3 regions of the Clostridium moutaii genome follow, and region 3 is predicted to be linked to each of the others. Evidence: riboswitches for the same ligand, from Rfam matches in the RefSeq annotation. Region 3 holds a riboswitch; each other region holds the start of a gene.
The links. A riboswitch is a leader RNA that binds a small molecule or an ion and turns the genes downstream of it on or off. The one in region 3 is predicted to bind S-adenosylmethionine.
Positions count from the first base shown of each region.

Region 1: it holds a riboswitch for S-adenosylmethionine, as region 3 does, so the genes downstream of both, metK (methionine adenosyltransferase) here and AB8U03_RS02740 (O-acetylhomoserine aminocarboxypropyltransferase/cysteine synthase family protein) in region 3, are expected to answer to the same signal.
Region 2: it holds a riboswitch for S-adenosylmethionine, as region 3 does, so the genes downstream of both, AB8U03_RS09480 (pyridoxal phosphate-dependent aminotransferase) here and AB8U03_RS02740 (O-acetylhomoserine aminocarboxypropyltransferase/cysteine synthase family protein) in region 3, are expected to answer to the same signal.

Region 1 is NZ_JBGEWD010000002.1:181,365-187,234, forward strand. Features, by position in the region: gene AB8U03_RS03590 (hypothetical protein) at 1-183, opposite strand, end outside; gene recD2 (SF1B family DNA helicase RecD2) at 167-2,404, opposite strand; gene metK (methionine adenosyltransferase) at 2,520-3,695, opposite strand; SAM riboswitch class I at 3,768-3,872, opposite strand; tRNA gene AB8U03_RS03605 (tRNA-Tyr) at 3,944-4,028, opposite strand; tRNA gene AB8U03_RS03610 (tRNA-Thr) at 4,034-4,109, opposite strand; tRNA gene AB8U03_RS03615 (tRNA-Val) at 4,126-4,201, opposite strand; tRNA gene AB8U03_RS03620 (tRNA-Tyr) at 4,210-4,294, opposite strand; tRNA gene AB8U03_RS03625 (tRNA-Thr) at 4,300-4,375, opposite strand; gene yyaC (spore protease YyaC) at 4,650-5,189, shown strand; gene mreB (rod shape-determining protein) at 5,227-5,870, opposite strand, start outside.
Region 2 is NZ_JBGEWD010000008.1:2,217-8,086, reverse strand. Features, by position in the region: gene AB8U03_RS09495 (flavodoxin family protein) at 82-786, shown strand; gene AB8U03_RS09490 (DUF1648 domain-containing protein) at 979-2,115, opposite strand; gene AB8U03_RS09485 (GntR family transcriptional regulator) at 2,139-2,525, opposite strand; gene AB8U03_RS09480 (pyridoxal phosphate-dependent aminotransferase) at 2,810-3,985, opposite strand; SAM riboswitch class I at 4,126-4,226, opposite strand; gene AB8U03_RS09475 (DegV family protein) at 4,278-5,138, opposite strand; gene AB8U03_RS09470 (hypothetical protein) at 5,312-5,870, shown strand, end outside.
Region 3 is NZ_JBGEWD010000001.1:537,056-542,925, forward strand. Features, by position in the region: gene AB8U03_RS02730 (hydrolase) at 1-476, opposite strand, end outside; gene AB8U03_RS02735 (homocysteine S-methyltransferase family protein) at 585-2,999, opposite strand; SAM riboswitch class I at 3,415-3,510, opposite strand; SAM riboswitch class I at 3,655-3,774, shown strand; gene AB8U03_RS02740 (O-acetylhomoserine aminocarboxypropyltransferase/cysteine synthase family protein) at 3,895-5,178, shown strand; gene AB8U03_RS02745 (isocitrate dehydrogenase (NAD(+))) at 5,265-5,870, opposite strand, start outside.

The DNA of each region.
Region 1 (5,870 bases), on a different contig from region 3:
AATATAAATTACATTCCTATTTTGTTTAATATATGTGATAATAATATCCATAAAAACTTTAGAGGAATTGTATGGAACGGAAATAACATTTAAAAATCTCTCTCCAGTGCTATCCCATCTAACTATTTCTTTTTCTATTTCCTTCATCTTATGAATAAAATTCATCTTATTCCACAATAGCATCTGTTTCACTCTCCATTATATCCATTATCCTGTGTTTTAATAATGAATATCTTTCAAAGCTTTTATTATTATTTATCATAAAATTCAAGGCTTTCAAATCTCCTACCAGTACTACCATCTGCTTTGCTCTGGTTATAGCTGTATACAATAAATTCCTGTTCATAAGCAAAGGTGGTCCCATAAATATAGGTAAAATAATTACTGGAAATTCACTGCCTTGACTTTTATGTATGGTTATTGCATAAGACAAATCCAGTTCATCTAAATGCATGTTATCATAAACAACCCTTCTGCCTTCATCAAATACAACAGTTACTGTATTTTTTTCTTCATCTATATGGTCAATGCATCCAAAATCACCATTAAAAATTCCCATGCCTTCTCCCGAATTTTCTTCTGAAACTTCAGTCCATTTTAGAGTATAATCATTTTTAATCTGCATCACCTTGTCACCTAATCTAAAAATAGTATTTCCAATCTTCTTCTCATTTTTTTCAAGGGTTTTAGGATTCAAAACCTCCTGAAGTTCTGCATTTAAATTAGACACTCCTAAAATACCCTTTCTCATTGGAGATAGTATTTGAATATGCTGCATTTTGTTCCAGCTTTTATTGAAGTTTGGCAATCTTCTGTTAATCAGACCTATCACTGTATCCAATATATCTGACGGTTCTTTACATCTTATAAAATAGAAATCTTTGAGTTTTCTATTTAAGATAGGCATTTCTCCTGAATTTATCTTATGGGCATTTACTATAATCATACTTTCCTTTGACTGTCTAAATATTTCCTTCAACCTAACTACCTTAATACACTTACTGTCTATAAAATCCCTGAGCACATTTCCCGGCCCTACTGAAGGAAGCTGCTGTGCATCTCCTACTATTATAAGTCTGGTCCCAATTGAAATAGCCCTTAATAAATTATTCATAAGCATTATATCTATCATGGAAGCTTCATCTATAATTACCACATCACATTGAAGGGGTGATTCCTCTCCTCTGGAGAAAAACATGGCTTCTTTATCATTTTCTACCCCCATCTCCAGTAACCTATGTATGGTTTTTGCTTCTCTTTCAGTAGCCTCTGACATTCTTTTCGCCGCCCTACCGGTAGGCGCCCCCATAAGTACCTTATAATTTGCCTTTTCAAATAATTGAATTATACAATTGATTATGGTAGTCTTGCCTGTGCCAGGCCCCCCTGTTATTATTTCTACACCATTTTTTACTGCTCCCCTAATAGCATCTTTCTGAGAAGGTGCAAATTCAATATGATTTTTATCCTCAAATTTTTTAATTTCTTCATTTACATCAAGACCTATATCCTTGTAATCACTGAAAGCAAGAGTTAAAATTTTTTTGGTTACACTTAATTCACAATAATAATATGTCATTGGAAATACACAGAGTTTATCACCATATTGCTCCAATTTTACCTTTCCATTTATAGAGTTTTCATATATATTTTCCTCTAGCTCCGCTTTAGTTACTCCAAGTATGCCTTCTCCTTCTTTAATAAGTTTATCTATGGGCATATAAGTATTCCCTAAACTGCAGAACTGATTTACTACATATCTTATTCCACTTTGTATTCTAAAGGGGGAGTTTCTTTCTATTCCAAGACTCCTTGCTATTCTGTCAGCTGTTTTGAATCCTATACCCCCTATTTCTTCCGTAAGGATATATGGGTTTTCTTTTACTTTGCGTATGGAATCAGATCCAAATTTTTTGTGTATTTTTACACATTGGTTTGGAGTTACCCCATAAGTTTGTAAAAATATCATTATATTTCTTATTTCATTTTGTCTGGAATAAGATTCTGCTATTAAAGCTATTTTTTTTTCTCCTATACCTTCTATTTCCCTCAATCTGTTTATGTTGTCATCCAGTACATGAAGAGTATTTTCTCCAAACTTTTTAACTATCTTCCTGGCAGTAACAGGTCCTATGCCGGATATAATTCCCGAAGATAAATACCTCTCTATACCAATAACAGTATTGGGTACTATTTCTTCACAAACCTGGACCTTAAACTGACGCCCAAACTGAGGATGTAATACCCATTCCCCCAAAACCTTCAAATTTTGTCCTTCCGTTATATAAGGTATGCATCCCACTATAGTTACTGTATCCTCTTTTTCCTTCAACTTAGCAACTACATATCCATTGTCTTTATTTTGAAATATTATATCTTCTATAATTCCCTGCAAATCCTGCATAAGATCTCTCCCACTTTAATAAACATGTAAAAACCTATATCTTTGAATATAATTATAACACATAAGTTTAATTTTAAAAAAGCTCTGTAAATTTGCATACAGAGCTTTTAAAATTCTAGATATATTTTTTTATATCATCAACTTTATTTAATTTTTCCCAAGGTAAATCTATATCGGTTCTTCCAAAATGCCCATAAGCTGCAACCTGTCTGTATATAGGTCTTCTCAAATCCAAATCCCTTATTATAACAGCTGGCCTTAGATCAAATACCTTCTCTACTATGCCCACTATTTCCTCTTCTGATATTTTCCCAGTGTTGAAAGTATCAACAGTTATAGATACAGGTTTTGCTACACCTATAGCATATGCAAGTTGTATTTCCAGCTTATCGGCAACACCAGCAGCTACCAAATTTTTTGCCACCCATCTTGCAGCATAAGCAGCGGATCTATCCACCTTGGTTGGATCCTTTCCTGAAAACGCTCCACCACCATGTCTTCCATATCCACCATAGGTGTCCACTATTATTTTTCTTCCTGTAAGACCAGAGTCTCCCTGAGGTCCACCAACCACAAACCTTCCTGTTGGATTTATGAAGTACTTAGTATTTTTATCCAAAAATTCCGGTGACACAACAGGCTTTATAACATGTTCAATTATATCACTTTCAATTTGTTCTTTAGTTACCAGTTCATCATGCTGGGCGGATACCACTATAGTATCAACTCTAATAGGTTTATTGTCATCATATTCTATAGTCACCTGGGTTTTTCCATCTGGCCTCAAATAACTTAAAGTCCCATCCTTTCTAACCTGTGCCAATCTTTTTGCCAGCTTATGAGCCAGACTTATAGGCATAGGCATATATTCTGGAGTCTCATTAGTGGCAAATCCAAACATCATACCTTGATCTCCTGCTCCTATGGCATCTGTTCCCTCCATCTGTCCTTTTTTAGCTTCCAGGGACTGGTTGACCCCCATAGCTATATCTGATGATTGTTCATCAATTGAGCTCATCACTGAGCAGGTATCACAGTCAAATCCATATTTAGCTCTGGTATATCCTATTTCCCTTACAGTCTTTCTAACTATTTTAGATATATCAACATAACATTTAGTTGATATTTCTCCCATAACCAAAATCATACCTGTAGTAGTAGCAGTTTCACATGCTACTCTTCCGTAAGGATCTTGTTTTAATATAGCGTCCAGAATTGCATCTGAAATTTGATCGCACATTTTATCTGGATGACCTTCTGTAACTGACTCAGACGTAAATAATTTTCTCATTTTCAATACCTCCATACTGTATAAAAAAATAAAAACCTCTTCAAATAAGAAGAGGTTAAATAATTAACTGCTCTCTTATCTTGCAAAATTAACTTGCAGGAATTGGCACCTTGGCAAAATTTCTACTGGTTGCCGGGTTTCATCGGGCCTTTTTCCCTCCGCCTCTCTGGATAAGAGTTTATATTATAGATTTACAATAATTATAAAGATTCTAATAAAACAAAAAACACCCTAACAGTGCTTTTTTATGGTGGAGGAAGATGGATTCGAACCATCGAAGTCACTGACAACAGATTTACAGTCTGCCCCCTTTGGCCGCTCGGGAATTCCTCCGCATTTGGTGCTGGCAGTAGGCTTCGAACCCACGACCTACTGATTACAAGTCAGTTGCTCTACCTGCTGAGCTATGCCAGCTTATTTTGTTATAATGTGGTGGGCACAACAGGGCTCGAACCTGTGACCCTCTGCTTGTAAGGCAGATGCTCTCCCAGCTGAGCTATGCGCCCATAATATTTGGTGGAGGAAGATGGATTCGAACCATCGAAGTCACTGACAACAGATTTACAGTCTGCCCCCTTTGGCCGCTCGGGAATTCCTCCACATTTGGTGCTGGCAGTAGGCTTCGAACCCACGACCTACTGATTACAAGTCAGTTGCTCTACCTGCTGAGCTATGCCAGCCTATTTATTTCATACAATTACGCCCACATAAAACATAAAGGCGTTTAACGTAGTTTAGTATACATTTTTGTGCAATTATTTTCAAATTTCATATTACATTAAAATCTAATGTTAAATGTTTATTCCTTCATGTATCTCATTATTCCTTTAGAAATCATATACCTGTGATTTAGACATAATATTTTACATAATTCCATCATATAAATTATATATAGTATTCTCTTTGGATATTATCCATAGATAGGTATTGCATACATAAAAGAAGGTGAATATATTGAATAAAGTAAAATCTAACTATAAAAATCCATTGGCATATTACGATTTAGCCTATTTTTTAAAGGATCACATCAACAAGGATACCATTATTGTATGTATCGGTACAGATAGATATATAGGGGACTGTCTTGGCCCCTTAGTAGGTACTCTGCTAAAGTGCAAGCACTTTCCTCTGCCAGTTTATGGCACAATTTCAGAACCCATACATGCTTTGAACATTGAGAGTAGACTAAATGAAATAAAGTTACTTCATCCTCATAACAACATTATAGGGATCGATGCCTGTTTAGGAGATTCCAAAACCATTGGAGAAATACAGGTAAGGGACTTTCCCGTTCATCCCGGCAAGGGAGTAGGAAAATCCCTTCCCAATGTAGGGGATTCCTCAATAATAGGCATAGTTGATTCAAATGGCAATGAAGATATATTTAATAATACCAGCAATATACGTTTGAATCTAATTTTAAATATGGCCGAAGTAATACTTTATTCATTAATTCATTCATATTATCTCTATTATAATAATATCTTATTGTAAATATATAGACAAATTTTTTAACACCAATAAAATATCCTCAATCTATTAAGGTTATATCATCACCGGTAAAAATAACTTCCATTTTGTCCAAATACTCAAGAACCTTTCCTGTGCCTAAAGCTACACAGGATATTGGATCTTCAGCTACATAAACAGGCACATGAGTTACTTCCTGTATTAAATCACTTAATCCATTTAGCAAGGCTCCTCCTCCAGTCATAACAATACCTTTCTCAGCTATATCAGCGGATAACTCTGGAGGAGTTTTTTCCAATACCGCCCTAGCTGTATCTGCTATAGAATTTACAGTTTCCTTCAAAGCTATTCTCATTTCTTTAGATGATACTTCCATATTTTTGGGGAGCCCTGTAATTAAATCTCTTCCCCTTATTTCCATACTTATCTCTTCATCTTTGTTAAATGCAGAACCTATATTTATCTTTAAGTCTTCTGAAGTCCTTTCTCCAATCATCAATTTATGTTCTTTTCTAATATATTTCATTATGGATTCATCAAACCTGTCTCCTGCTACCTTAATTGAAGATCTTACTACTATTCCCCCCAGCGAAATTATTGCCACATCGGTAGTTCCACCGCCTATATCTATTACCATACTTCCACTTGCCTTAGTTATATCGATTCCAGCTCCTATAGCTGCAGCTAAGGGTTCCTCAATTAAAA
Region 2 (5,870 bases), on a different contig from region 3:
AGCAAGTAGTTGCAATTAGATTATAATCTTGATAAACTCAATTATATAAATAAATTAACATACTAAAATAAGGAGAAGCTTATGAAAATCGTAGTAGTACACGGTACGGAACATCGAGGAAGTACTTATAATATTTCCCAGCTATTTTTAGAAAAACTGCAATCGGAAACAAGTGAAATTATAGAATTTTTTCTGCCTAAAGATATGCCAAATTTTTGTTGTGGATGTAGTTCATGTTTTACTGTGAGCGAAGAAGCATGCCCCCATTATAATCAAGTCAATCCAATCAGAGAAGCAATTGAAAAGGCAAATTTGATTATTTTTACAAGTCCTGTATATGTGTTTCATGTGAGCGGACAGATGAAAACACTATTAGATCATTTTGGCTTTCAATGGATGGTACACCGTCCTAATAAAACAATGTTCTCCAAAATGGCTCTAGTCATTTCAACAGCTGCCGGCAAAGGAATGAAATCAACAAATAAAGATATTGTGGATAGCTTAACTTTTTGGGGAATAGGTAAAATATTTACCTACGGTAAAGCAGTTGCCGCCGTAAACTGGCAAGGTGTAAGTGAAAAGAAAAAGATAGAAATTTACAGGGATATGACAAAATTATCTTCTAAAATTCTACACAGATATGGTTATGGTAATGTAAAACCTAGTCTAAAAGTAAAAGTTCTCTTCTATATTATGCGTTTTATTCAAAAAAGATTTGTTTTCAATACTGTTGATAAAAAATATTGGCAAAATCAGGGATGGCTGGATCATAAACGTCCCTGGTAATATAATTGATATCTATATTCATTTGTCAATGCACAATTCACAGTTAACAACGGACAAGCTACAGATTAATCAAAGTTAGGAGTTTATAGTCATGAATTAATAGTTTTGGTTGATTTTCGAATGCTGCCGGAAACTTTCATTTACAATTTATTCTTCACTATAAACTCCTAACTAAACTTCAACTCACAATTCTTAACTTTGAGCAAAAATTGAAATACCTATAACTACAATTGTAAATATAATAATACCTATATATATTGCCATTCCAGCTGGTCTTCCCGCATTTACTGTCCAACCTACACCAAATCTCTTTTCTACAAATATGGATGGATCCTCAGGATTATAATATATGGTGTTTGCCAGTTTCCAGGAATCATCATCATCTTTATTTGTAAGCTCAGATTCATCTCTTTGAAGGCTGTCTTTCCCCATTTTTATATTACTGCCTCCCTGTCCGATCTTTAATGATAGAATTATGCTGGCTAAGATTGTAATTGTTAAAAAGGCTATTATTACAGCATTGGAAAATGCACTGCTTACATCAATCACTTTAAATATTTGAATTGTACCAACACTTAACAAAATATCAGTGGCAGAAGCAAGGATCACCATATATATAGACCAGCTTCTCCTAAATATACTGTTCTTCTTTACGGATTCTTCCGGATTTAAAGAACTAATCTGCTGTTTTGACCATCCAATTCCCTTGTAAACTATAAAAGATATAAAAGTGATTATAATTTGTGCAAGCGGCATCTCCCAGATCAAAAATTTAGATTTTATCTGGTAGCCTGTAATATTTCCCGAAAAATCCCAGTGAGTGGGTACCTTATAGGGCAAAGAAGAATAATGGGTATAACCTAAAATTATATTTATTATAATTATAAATACCGGAATCATGAAAAACCAGACTGACACCAGCATGTCACTTTTTTTCTTGGAAAAATCAATATCTATTGTTACAACTTGTTTTTTACCCTGAAGCCACAACTTCTGTAATTTAAGATTTTTTACAGCTCTATTGGATATCATATATACTAAAAAATTTATGAAAACAAAAGCAAATGTAGTAAACAAAATCATGCCTACATTCAAGAATTTATAGTTTAAAAAACTAAACAACAGAATAAAAGGAATTTCTACCACTAAATTGTTTCTTATAAATTGGGTTTTTATATGCTTGATTTCATCTGAATCAGCTTCGTCTTCTGGAACTCTCACTCCAAAAACAATTTCTTTTCTCGTAAATTTGGGAGTCAATATAGTAATTACAAGTATTATAATAAAAATAAAGAATAAATATATACACATAAACAAGTTCTCATTCATCTAATTTCACCTACCTTAATGATTCATTTATCGATTTTAATATATTTTTTAAATATGCCAGAACACAGCTGTAAAATATCATCTATTTTTTTACCCCTCAAATAAGCCTCTGATATTAAATAAGTGAACCCTTCCTCAAGTTTTTTATCAAAATCTTCCGTACTTTCAGGAAGTGTTTCGCTTACTACGGCTCCTTTCCTTCTGTCTATATTCAAGTAGCCATCTGACTTTAATTCATTGTAAGCTTTATTTACCGTATGAAGGTTTATTCCGATATCCTCCGCCAGCTGTCTTACAGAAGGAAGACTTTCTCCCAATTTTAGATTTCCCAGGGCTATTCCTTCTATAATTTGTCTTCTGAGCTGTTCATATATAGGTACTTCTGACTCAAAATCTATTTTAATTATCATAACTGCCCTCCTATTCTATCTGTTATATATAATATATAACAGATAGAATAATAGTGCAATAATTTTTAATATATTATTTTAAAATCAGCTTATCAAAATGCCATTAAGTAGATGTTTTAAAAAATAAGTTTAAAGAAAAAAGACAATTGGGAATCTGACCCCGGATTGTCTTTAACTTTATACTTTAAACTCTGAACTTTAATCTTTGTTCTCTGAACTTTGAATTGTGCATTGTCCGCTGTCAATTGTAAATCATCAATTGTGAATTGTGAATTATCAATTGCTTATCCCTCTCTATAAAATCCAGCTTTTTCCCTGAGTGTTTTCAGTTTTTCAATAGACCTTAAAAGAGTGTCATCCTTTTTTGCAAAATGCAGTCTTATTAAATAATTTATATCCTCCTTAAAGAAGCTTGAGCCAGGCACCGCACCTATTCCCACATCTTTTGCAAGCCACTCACAGAATTTCAAATCATCCTTTACATTAAACTCTGAAACATCTATGAGAACATAATAGGCTCCCTGTGGTTTGACATATTTAAGTCCTGCCTCGCTTAATCCCTGAAGAAACAAGTCCCTCTTTTTAGTATATAAATTTTTCAGCCAATCATAGTATTCCATAGGCAATTTAAGTCCGGCTACAACTGCTTCCTGAAGCGGCGCCGCCGCCCCAACCGTAAGAAAATCATGTACTTTCCTTACATTTTCTATGACTCTCTCATCACCTATGACATAACCTATCCGCCATCCGGTTATAGAATAAGTCTTGGAAAAAGAGCTGCAGCTTAAAGTCCTGTTGAACATACCTGGAAGTGAAGCAAAATAAACGTGTTTATGCGGATCCATCACAATATGCTCATATACTTCATCAGTTATTACAAAAGAATCGTATTTTTCTGCCAGGCCGGCTATGAATTTCAATTCCTCATAAGTAAACACCTTACCCGATGGATTGGATGGATTGCACAGTATAAGAGCCTTCGGCTTTTGCTTAAAAGCATTTTCGAGTTCAACCCTGTTAAAAGAAAAATCAGGCGGGTAAAGGGGTACATATATAGGCTCCGCTCCGCTTAATATTGCATCTGCCGCATAATTTTCATAAAAAGGAGAAAATACTATTACCTTATCTCCGGAATCACATACAGTCATAACAGAGGCCATCATCGCTTCCGTACTTCCACAGGTAACTGCAATTTGAGTTTCAGGATCTATATCAAGTCCCATAAATCTGGATTGTTTTTCTGCAAGAGCTTCTCTCAGGTTTTGTGCACCCCAGGTAATTGCATATTGATGAGGCCCTTTATCCGCTGCTATTTTAAGTGCTTCTCTTATTTCTTTAGGTGGATCAAAGTCCGGAAAACCCTGGGATAAATTAATTGCTCCATATTTATTCGATATTCTGGTCATTCTTCTTATAACCGAGTCAGTAAAATTAACTAGTTTTTTACTTAATTGAGGCATACAAACACATCCTTTCAAATAATTCCATAGTCAAGTGATTCTTTTAGGTCCAGACGGAGCCTGCTCATAAGGATGGGATAAATATCCGTAAACAAATAAAAGTCTGGGGAAACACCTCAGACTTAAAATTGCAAAATACATTCTCATCTTTCAGCTTCCGCTGCAGGATTTGGCACCACTATACAATGTACTGGTTGCCGGGTTTCAAAGGGCCTGTTCCCTCCACCTCTCTTGATAAGTTCAAGATTTATATTTATTGTTTTATTAATTATAACTATTTACATTTATTAAGTCAATGGCTATAATTTTGTTCTTTATAACATATTCCCACAGTTCCAGGTCCGGAATAAACTCCTACTATAGGACTTATCTGTCCTATCATATATGTATTTTCTACATTGGGCAATTTGGAAATTCTATTATAGACATTTTCAGCATCTTCCTGCGCATTGCCATGAACTATATATACATCGCAGGGAGATTTACTCAAAAACTGCCTGCCTATATCTATCATCTTACTTAAGGATTTCTTTCTGCCTCTTACTTTGTCATAGGTAAAACATACTCCCTGATTATCATCAAAATATACTATGGGTTTTATATCCAATACTTCACCTATGGTACCGGATATTTTTCCTATGCGCCCGCCCTTTCTGGCATACTCAAGTGTTCCAAAAACAAAAAGGAAGTGCATTTTACTTTTTATTTTTGGTATATCATCTACAATTTCATTAAAGCTCCTGCCCTGTTCAATGAGATTTCCACATTCCTTTAAAATAATTCCCTCTCCAAGGGAAGTTGACTTGGAATCATAAATATATGTAACTAATTTTTTATGCCTTTGGCTTACCATTTTCAATGCATTATATGTGCCTGAAAGCCCGCTGGAAATCGCCACGGCTATTACATGGGTATAATTTTCTTTTTCCAACTTATCAAAAACCTTTTCCATATCCTCTATTGAGGGCAGGGAGGACTTTGAAATTTCAATGTTCATATTATCATATACTTCTTTTGGAGTAATCTCAATCTTATCTATGTATTCCCTGTTTTTGTATATAATTCTAAAAGGTAAAATACTTATATTATACTTTTTTATGGTTTCACAATCTATATCACAAGCAGAGTCTGTCAAAAGTGCAATTTTTTCCATAAAGTTCCTCCTTTTACTCCTACTTAACTTAAATTATATCATACTAAAGGGAAAATATTCAAATTCTAAATAAGAGATAAGCTTTTAAGGCTATTTTAAGCTTCATCCTGGAAAATATATATATGACAATTATACAACTATACTAAATTTCATGAAAGGAGTTTTAGAACAGTATGGAAAGAATACTTTCAAAAAAAGGTCTATTTAAGATAATTCTGATTTTTTTGGCACTGTTATCTCTGTTTTTATGCCTTTACAGTATAAAACATTATAAATTCAACACACCATCCAAAAATATAACAGGGCAATTTAATCAGTTCAATGGTCATATGGCAAATAGGGACAGAAACCAAAATTCAACCGGTCAAAGGAATAATGGAAACATTCCAAGTGGAAACTGGAAATCATCTGGTGGCAATGTACAAAATCAGAATAATGGAAACGGGACTGCATCTTCTGGCAATGCACAAAGTCAAAATAAGGGAGGCAATATGACAAGGCCTGGTGTAAACGGTGAAAATGGGTTTACTTCTTCAAGCAACAAATTTGCACCATTGCTCACTGTATATCTGGCAATATTTCTTGTATTGTGTGTTGCGATCTATTATTTTTTCACCCGAAAAAATATGAAAATAAATACTAAAGATACTAAAATGCTTGTATTTTCAATGCTTTTTATAGGCTTGTTCTTGAGAATTGCATTATCCACCTCTATGGAAGGCTATGGTGGAG
Region 3 (5,870 bases):
GCTCCCGCCTCTATTCTCTTCTCAATATCATCTCTTTCAGACACCACTGTAACTATAATTGGAATATCAATGGCATCTCTCACAGCCCCTATAATCTCATTGGATGTAGGGCTGTTCACCACTACCCCCATGGCTCCGGTAAATTCAGCATTCAACGCCAGATTTATAACCCTTTTCCCCATAGTAAGTCCTCCTCCTACACCACAAAATATGGGTACATCAGAAGCAGTAACCAATGCCTCTGTTATAACTGATTGTGGTGTAAATGGATATACCGCTAAAATTGCATCTGCATTTATATTTTTTATAACTGCTATATCAGTAGTAAACGCCAAGGATTTTATTCTCTTCCCAAAAACCTTTATTCCACTAGCTTCTCTCATTACAAGAGGGAGATTTATCATATGATCTCTAAGTGTCCCTCTTATTTCCGGTACATACTTTACAATTTTTTCATTAATAATTTTCTCGCTCATTTTTTATCTCCTCAAACCAGTTTATTATTTTTCTCACATATATTTTACATTAACTGCAAGAAATATTCTATAAAAATTTTTAGAAATCGCAATTTAATACATATTCTTTCAAACCGAAAATATCTTTTCTGCTATTTTAACAGCTTCTCTTGCATCTCTTGCATAATAATCCGCCCCTATCATATCTGCATAATTTTGATTTAATACTGCTCCTCCTACTACAATTTTACAGGTCAGTTTATTTTCTCGTACAGCTTCTATGGTTTTTTTCATATTGATTACAGTAGTTGTCATAAGCGCACTTAATCCAAGTAATTTTATATTATTTTTCTTTACTACATCTACTATTTTATCTATATCTACATCTCTGCCCAAATCTATAACTTCAAACCCGTAATTTTGCAGCAGCACCTTGACTATATTTTTTCCTATATCATGTATATCTCCCTTTACTGTAGCCAGTGCTATTTTTCCCTTTTCTATATTCTTTTCACCATTTTTCAATATGTTTTTCTTTATTATTTCAAAAGATTTCTTAACAGCTTCTGCAGATTGTATAAGCTGGGGCAGAAATATGTCTCCCTCTTCATACTGCCTGCCTACTTCATCTAATGCAGGGATTATATGGAAATTAACTATGTCCTCTTCCTTTTCACTTTTTAATAGGAGAGATGTTATTTCCACAGCCTCATCTTCCATTCCCTCAATAATTGCAGTATTTAATTTTTTTTCACCCTTTTTATCTTTTTTTTGAACTTCAGGTAAAATATTATCTCCCCATTTCGCCTTTTCACTCTTGGATTTACTCCCATATTTGGTTATATAATTTTTCCCATCCTGGTCTATACTTGTTAAAACTTCAAAAGCTGCTATAATATCCTTCACACCTTGATCCTGCGTATTTATTATAGGCAAATCAAGACCTGCATTAAGTGCCAGTGCGAGAAAAGTTCTATTTAATATGCACCTTCTGGGAAGTCCATAGGATATATTGCTTACTCCCAAAATAGTTTTTACTCCAAATTTTTCTTTCACAAGTTTTACAGCTTTTATAGTCTCCATAACTTCCTTTTGTTGTGCCGATACAGTAAGTGTAAGACAGTCAACTATTATGTCTTTTTTACTGATTCCATAACAGGCCGCAGTTTTAATTATTTTTTCTGCAATTTTAACTCTACCTTCTGCACTATCCGGTATTCCTTCTTCATCTATAGTAAGTGCTACTACACATCCTCCATATTTTTTTACTATGGGAAATACCTCTTCCATTGACTTTTTTCTTCCATTAACCGAATTTATTATGGGTTTTCCATTATATATCCTGGCTCCGGCTTCTAAAACCTTTGAATTAGGACTATCTATATTAACCGGCAATTGTATCACCTGTTGTACTGCCTTTATTGCCTTTTCCATCATCTTAACTTCATCAATTTCAGGAAGTCCTACATTTAACCCCAATATATGAGCTCCTTCACTCTTTTGAGCCATGGCTTCTTTCTTTATATAATTGACCTTACCCTCTCTTAATTCTTTCTTATAGGTCTCCTGGCCTGTAGGGTTTATCCTCTCTCCAATAATTTTTATTTCATTTCCCAGAAAAACAGTATCAGTAGATGAACAAACTGCAGTATAATTTTTCTCTCTTACTTCCCTTGGAAGTACATCTTTCAGTTCACCTATAATTGTCTTTATAAATTCCGGATTTGTACCGCAACATCCTCCAAAAATCCTAACTCCTTTTTTAGCCATAAGCAATATGTTTTTTGAAAACTCTTCAGGGGTTATATCATAAATTGTATTTTTGCCGTCATATCTGGGCAAACCTGCATTAGGCTGTACCATAACAGGTATAGATGCATATTTTAATATTTCATCTACAATACCTTGAAGTTCTCCTGGACCTAGTGAGCAGTTCACTCCAAGAACATCCACTCCTAAAGCTTCAAGTGTAAACACCATGGTTTTAGGATCCGTTCCCATAAGTGTTCTACCATCCTGCTGAAAGGTCATTGTACAAAATATTGGCAGAGAGCTATTTTCTTTTGCTGCAAGAACAGCTGCTTTCGCCTCATATAAATCAGACATAGTTTCTATTAAAATTATATCCGCTCCAGCTTTTTCCCCTATAACGACTTGATTTTTAAACAATTTATATGCACTCTGAAAGCTCAAGCTTCCTGTAGGTTCCATAATTTGTCCGGTAGGCCCTATATCAAGAGCTACCAATTTATCTCCAGCCTCTTCCTTTGCAATTTTTACTCCAGCTGTAATAACATCTTTTATAGTATAACTGGAAAAATTGTATTTAAGTTCATTGGCTCCAAAAGTATTGGCTATTATAATATCCGATCCTGCTTGTAGATATTGTCTATGTATTTTTTTTATTGTTTCAGGATTTGTCACATTAAACACTTCTGGTAGCTGACCCACCTGAAGTCCATATTTTTGAAGCATTGTTCCCATAGCTCCATCAAAAAAAATAAATTTTTTATCAAACTTATTTAATAAACTTTTAAAACTCATTTATTTCACCCTTCCTCAAATACAATTCACATTATCACTATATTTCAACAACTGTTAAAATTGTATAAATATTAGCTAATTTAAGCTTTATATAATATATTTTTAGACTTGAGCCTAATTTATCTCTCTCTTTATATAATATATATAAATTAACATATACACAAATTTTTTTCAGTAAATTCTGACACTCCTTAATCAATTGCACTATTATAAAAATATATAAAAAAAATTGCCCCTCCATAAGAAAAGCAACTTTCAATTTCATAAAAAGTTAATCTTTTCTTATCTTTCAGAATTCACTCTACAACACATTTATTCCAATACTAAAATTTTTCAAAATAACAGTATAAAGAATCTATATTGTAGATAACAAGCTTTAATGTTCAGAAAAAATTTTTCGTATTCAAACATTAGAACCCCATTTATTTTATTCTGCAGGAATTGACACCGATACATAATTGCCGGTTGTCGGATTTCATAGGGCCTGTCCCTCCATCTCTCTTGATAAGAATATTCTAATATTAATACTTTAAATACAAATTGTCAATATTCCTTTGACCTTTATTTTTATTCTTAAAATTTAAAAATTTTTTTCATTTTTCTATTGACAAGTTACCTTGTTATCTGTTATCATTTTCTCAATCGAATACGGAACTTCTTATCCAGAGCGGCTGAGGGACTGGCCCTATGATGCCCGGCAACCTGAATGATCATTTTCATTCAACGGTGCTAATTCCAGCAGGTATATATGTATATATAACCTGAAAGATGAGGAGCATGAAGAAAAGTCTTCTTGTATCTCATCTGCAAGAAGACTTTTTATTTTGCCAAATTATATAGAAGTTTCGTCCAGAATATTTAATATATTAAAAGAAATATGAGGAGGAAGTAAAAAATGAGTGAAGAAAGAAAATTAAGTTTTGAAACATTACAGGTACATGCAGGTCAGGTACCAGATCCAACTACAGGAGCAAGGGCAGTGCCAATTTATCAGACAACATCCTTTGTTTTTAAAGATGCAGATGAAGCTGCTGACTTTTTCCAGCTTAAAAAGCCAGGAAATGTTTATGGCAGAATAATGAATCCTACAGAAGATGTATTTGAGCAGAGGGTGGCAGCTCTTGAAGGAGGCAGTGCAGGACTTGCTACTGCGTCAGGGCTTGCAGCAATATTATATTCTATATTAAACGTAGCAAATGCAGGAGATAATATAGTTTCCGCCAGCACACTTTATGGTGGCACATATGAATTATTTTCAGTAACTTTAAAGAAATTGGGAATTGATGTAACATTTGTGGATCCTGATGATCCTGAAAACATCAGAAAAGCAATTACAGATAAAACAAAAGCAGTTTATGCTGAGACCATAGGAAATCCAAGGATAAATGTTTTGGATATAGAAGCTGTGGCAAACATAGCTCATGAAAATAAAATACCTCTTATTATAGATAATACTTTTGGAACACCATACCTTGTAAGACCTATAGAATATGGAGCAGATGTAGTTGTCCATTCTGCAACTAAATTCATAGGTGGACATGGAACTACAATAGGCGGAATTATAGTAGACGGAGGAAAATTTGACTGGAGGGCGAGTGGTAAATTTCCTGATTTCACCACACCTGATGAGAGCTATAACGGATTGGTATATGCGGATCAAGGCCCTGTAGCATTTGCTATAAAAGCCAGAGTACAGCTTTTGAGAAATACCGGTGCAACACTAAGTCCTCAAAGTGCATTTTATTTCTTACTTGGATTGGAGTCACTTTCACTTAGAGTAGAAAGGCATGTGGAAAATACAAGGAAGGTAGTTGAATTCTTAAGCAAACATCCAAAAGTTTCATGGATAAATTATCCTGAACTAGAAGGAAGTCCATATAAGGAATTATCCAAGAAATACCTTCCAAAGGGAGCGGGTTCTATATTTACCTTTGGAATAAAAGGTGGACTTGAGGCAGGAAAGAAATTTATAAACAGTGTTAAATTATTCTCACTGCTTGCAAATGTAGCAGATGCAAAATCACTTGTAATTCACCCTGCAAGTACAACCCATGCAGAGTTAAATGAAGAACAACAAAAAGCTGCTGGAGTAACTCCGGATCTTATAAGACTTTCAATAGGTGTAGAAAATATTGATGATATCATATACGATTTAGATCAGGCTCTTGCCAAAGCTTAACATTAGATGAAATAAGTTTTTATCATGATATAAGTTTTTCTCCCAAAATTTATATACCCACCAGTTTATCAAGCTGGTGGGTTTCTTTATATAATATATTTCAATTTTGAGATTATGGCCTGTGTGAATTCATCTGTAGTTGAATTTCCACCTAAATCCGGAGTAAAATACTTTCCTTCATTTAATACAATTTCAACTGACCTTTCAATTCTATCTGCCGATTTCCTTTCACCCAGGTATTTCAGCATCATAGCTGACGATAAAATAATAGCTGTAGGGTTGGCTTTATTCTGGCCTGCAATATCAGGTGCCGAGCCATGAGCCGGCTCAAAAATTGCTGCGTCTTCCCCTATATTCGCTCCGGGAACCAATCCGAGTCCCCCTACCAGTCCCGAAGCCATATCCGATAATATGTCTCCATATAAATTAGGCATTACAAGTACATCATATTTTTCAGGATTTAACACCAGCTTCATGCTCATTGCATCTACTATTACGTTTTCAAATTCTATATTATTATAATCTTTCGCAACTTCCTTTGCAGTTCTTAAAAAAAGTCCATCTGACAACTTCATTATATTTGCCTTATGCACGGCAGTGACTTTCTTTCTCCCATTGTTAACTGCATATTCAAAAGCTGCTTTTACTATTTTTCTGCTGGCACTTTTAGATATTACTTTTATACTCTCTGC